DNA from 2 places in the Aminobacter sp. BE322 genome. Region 2 is predicted to be linked to the other one. Evidence: predicted binding sites of a transcription regulator. Region 2 holds the regulator's gene; the other holds the start of a gene.
The links. The regulator PhoB, encoded in region 2, activates phosphate uptake and scavenging genes when phosphate is short. The targets are predictions, from matches to a motif close to TGTCATNNANCTGTCAT.
Positions count from the first base shown of each region.

Region 1: the regulator PhoB is predicted to act here: its motif matches at 1,233-1,249, upstream of J2X50_RS00970 (UDP-2,3-diacylglucosamine diphosphatase).

Region 1 covers NZ_JBNPXB010000001.1:202,111-204,312, forward strand. Annotated here, with positions in the region: gene J2X50_RS00965 (MFS transporter) at 1-78, opposite strand, end outside; gene J2X50_RS00970 (UDP-2,3-diacylglucosamine diphosphatase) at 370-1,188, opposite strand; gene J2X50_RS00975 (SDR family oxidoreductase) at 1,307-2,086, shown strand.
Region 2 covers NZ_JBNPXB010000005.1:228,893-231,094, forward strand. Annotated here, with positions in the region: gene J2X50_RS10710 (hypothetical protein) at 24-377, opposite strand; gene phoB (phosphate regulon transcriptional regulator PhoB) at 762-1,451, opposite strand; gene phoU (phosphate signaling complex protein PhoU) at 1,550-2,202, opposite strand, start outside.

The sequences.
Region 1 (2,202 bases), on a different contig from region 2:
GGCGAAGAGCAGCGAGATGCGCAACTCGAAGCGGCGCGGCTTGATCTGCTGTTCGGGCGTGAGCGGCGGAAGGGTCATGGCGGGCATTCGGTCCGGGTGCAGACCCGAACCATGCAAGCCTCACCGATTTGCCCGATCCATTATCACGGGTGCCCGTCGCGCGGAAGCTCTCGACTGGAGCGCAAGGATTGGGCCACGCGCCCTGCGCCGCGGGCTCGTCATCTCGCCGGACGGTCGTTCGCAGGCGCCTAGGCGAGCCGAGTGCCGTCGCACCAGCAGACCGACCGGTGCCGCCTCGATTGCGGCATGGCCAGGCCCCTCGCGCCAGCAGGGCGACCTATGGGTTGAATCGCACATGGAAGGGTCCGATCAGGCCGCCCTGCCTACCGCCTGATCGATCGCCACCGGCACGAAGGGTTCGTTCACCAGCCTACCCGCCATCACATGCGGCCAGCGCAGGATGACGAAGCTACCGTCGAAATTCTCGGCGACCGCGGTGCAGTTTTCCACCCAGTCGCCGGTGTTGATGTACTGGATGCCGTCGAAATCCTCGATCGCAGGATGATGGATGTGGCCGCAGATGACGCCCTCCACCTCCGAGCGGCGGGCTTCCTCGGTCAGGACCTGCTGGAAGGCGCCGATGAAGTTCACCGCCTTCTTCACCTTAACCTTGGCCCAAGACGAGAACGACCAATAGGGCATGCCGAAGGTACGGCGGAAGCGGGCGATCACGCGGTTCGTCGCCATCGCCGCGTCATAGGCGAAATCGCCGAGATAGGCGAGCCAGCGGGCATTCTGGACGACGGCGTCGAACTGGTCGCCATGGATGACCAGGAAGCGCTTGCCGTCGGCTGCCTCGTGGATGACGCGGTCGGCGACGACGATGCCGCCGAAATGCACGCCCTGGAAATTGCGGGCGAATTCGTCGTGATTGCCGGCGATGTAGGTGATCTCGGTTCCCTTGCGCGCCTGGCGCAGCAGCTTCTGGACCACGTCGTTGTGAATTTGCGGCCAGTGCCACTGCCGGCGCAGGCGCCAACCGTCGACGATGTCGCCGACCAGGAAGATCTTCTCGGCCTCGTGGTGGCGCAGGAAGTCGATGAGAAATTCGGCCTTCGCCGCCTTCGACCCCAGGTGCACGTCGGAGATGAACAGCGTGCGAAAATTGCGTGTGCTCGTGCCGGACATGGCATTCGACCCGTTGCTTTTGCCGTGGCTATGCCCAGATTCATGCAACAGGCGTATGACGGTTGCGGCTCGGGCCCAGCGGTTCTAGGCTGGGCCATCACCGACAGGAGAACGCATCATGGATCTCGGCATCCGCGGGAAGAAGGCAATCGTCTGCGCTTCGAGCAAGGGTCTCGGCAAGGGCTGCGCCATGGCCCTGGCGGAGGCCGGCTGCGAGCTTTTCCTCAATGGACGCGACGCCGGCGTCCTGAGCCGCACCGCCACCGAAATCCGCCAGCGCTACGGGGTACAGGTGACCGAGATCGTCGGCGACATCTCCAATCCGGCGGTGCAGAACGCGCTGCTTGCCGCCTGCCCCGAGCCGGACATCCTGGTCAACAACAACGGCGGTCCGCCCTATCGCGATTTCCGCGAACTCGATCGCGAGAAGATCCTGGCCGGCGTCACCAACAATATGGTCACCCCGATCGAACTCATCAAAGCCGTGATCGACGGCATGGCGGCGCGCGGCTTCGGCCGCATCGTCAACATCACCTCGCTGTCGGTCTACACACCAATTCCGGGGCTCGACCTGTCGTCCGGCGCGCGGGCCGGCCTGACGGCCTTCCTCGCCGGGGTGGCGCGCACGGTCGCCGACAGGAACGTGACCATCAACAACATGCTTCCGGGAAAGCTGGATACCGACCGCCTGCGCGGCCCGCACGAGCCCGGCAGCATCGAGGACCCGGCGGAAGGTGCGGCGAGGCGCGCCCGCCTCTGCGCCGGCATCCCCGCAGGCCGGCTCGGCACGCCAGAAGAATTCGGCCAGATCTGCGCCTTCCTGTGTTCTGTCCACGCGGGTTACATGACCGGGCAGAACATACCGGTCGACGGCGGCCTCTATGTTAGCTCCTTCTAGCCGCGGCGACGGCCGGGGCACCCCGCCATCGGATCAGACGGCGCGTCCTAAGGACGCGCTGCGCTCGCCCAGCCTCACAAAAGACCGAATCGGCATTTCAACCGCCGCCCACAAGT
Region 2 (2,202 bases):
ACCGAGGAGCGATCGGCTGAAAATCAGGCAGCGATGGGTGGCCGTAACAGCGACGCGGTTGACCCGACGCGCAGCAAGAGATCTGGTAGCAGCATCAGAGCCGCGGCACGGAACGGCGCGGCAGGCTCGACATGGGTCAGCCAGGCAGGGCATTCGCCCAGGCAGTGCAGGCTGGCGAGGCTTTCGGCCGACAATTCGACGGTGCAGCGGTCCGGGGACGGCAAGCACTCGTCGGCAATGGCGGTGATTTCCGCCTGCGCGGGCACCTTCGGCAGCTCGATTGAAAAGTTCACGCCTTCGGCCGCTGCCCGTTCGAGGGACAGTCCGTTCAGGATGGTGACCACCACCAGGAAAATGGCCGAGAGCAAGTTACGCACGGTGCCCCAGCTAGCATGAAAAGTGGCAATTTTGAGTATTTCCCCAATCAAAAAATTGTCATCTCAAGAACATCCGCTACGGTCACCATCACGGAATCGTTGCGGGAGATGTGGATATTGTTTTGAGCATAAAGCATACAGTAACGGGAAGATTCGAATTTATATTCATGACAGCGTCAGGACAAACGCGTCGAACTGCGGCGATTTGAGCACCACAAAGGGCTGGAATGGCATGGCGGCGCAGAGGGCGCCACGCGTCCGTGCGACAGCGCCGGTGCCTCGCCCGAACGCTCCGGGCGCGCGAAGCGCGCCCGCTGTGACATTAGGACACTGGCCAAGGCTGATCGTCCAGCCGACGCCATGCCGGCCGCTCCGGGACGGCCGTCAGTCTTCCCGGATGGCGTAGCCGGCGCCGCGGATGGTGCGGATCACGTCCGGCATGCGGCCGTTGTTGACGGCCTTGCGCAGGCGCCCGACATGCACGTCGACGGTGCGCTCGTCGATGTAGATCGTCTCGCCCCAGACATTGTCGAGCAACTGGCTGCGCGAGAACACGCGGCCGGGATGGCGCATCATGAATTCGAGCAGGCGGAACTCCGTCGGCCCGAGCTTGATCTCGCTCTTCTTGCGATAGACCCGGTGCGACTCGCGGTCGAGCACGATGTCCCCGACCTTGAGCACCGAAGACAGCACCTCGGGCTTGGCGCGGCGCAGCAGCGCCTTCACCCGCGCCATGAACTCCGGGGTCGAAAACGGCTTCACCAGGTAGTCGTCGGCGCCGGTGGAAAGCCCGCGCACCCGGTCGCTCTCCTCGCCGCGCGCCGTCAGCATGATGATCGGCAGCCGTTCGGTTTCGGGGCGCATCCTCAGCCGCCGGCAGAGTTCGATGCCGGAAAGTGCCGGCACCATCCAGTCGAGCACCAAAAGGTCCGGCACGTTTTCCTGCAGCCTCAGTTCGGCCTCGTCGCCGCGCGTCACCACTTCCACCTGGTAGCCCTCGGCCTCGAGGTTGTAGCGCAGCAGCACGCCGAGGGGCTCTTCGTCCTCGACGACCATGATCTTGGGAGCGATCATCGTCAGTACCTTGTCCTGGCGCACGGCCCGGTTCGGACCATGCGCTGATTTAACCTGTGCAGCGCCCCCGCGCCAAACGCATGCGGTTGCGGAAGATGTCAGGCCGAGACGGGCGACGTGGTTTCGTCGACCTTCGGCCGATTGAGCGGCAGCTGCGTGCCGGTGACCACGAAATAGGCGTTCTCGGCGATGTTGGTGACATGGTCGCCGATGCGCTCGAGGTTCTTGGCGCAGAACAGGAGGTGCGTGCAGGCGGTGATGTTGCGCGGATCCTCCATCATGTAGGTCAGGAGTTCGCGGAACACGGCCGTGTACTGGACATCGACCTTCTGGTCGTCCGCGCGCAGGTTCTTGAGGCCTTCGGCGTCGCGCGCGACATAGAGGTCGACCACGCCGCGCACCTGGCCGAGCACCAGCTGCGCCATGGCGTCGATCGAGTGCGAAAGGTTGCGCGGCATCGCCGACTGGCCGACGGCGCCCACCCGCTTGGCGATGTTCTTGGCGAGATCGCCGATGCGCTCGAGGTCGCCCGCCATGCGGATCGCGCCGACCACGGCACGCAGGTCCTGCGCCATCGGCTGGCGCTTGGCGATCAGCGTGATCGCGCTGTTGTCGAGATCGCGCTGCCTGGCGTCCATGATGGTGTCGTCGGCGATGACGTTCTGCGCCAGCGGCTGGTCGGACGAAAGCAGCGCGCGGATGGCGTTCGCCACCATCGTGGCCGACAGGTCGCCCATGTCGCGGATAACCT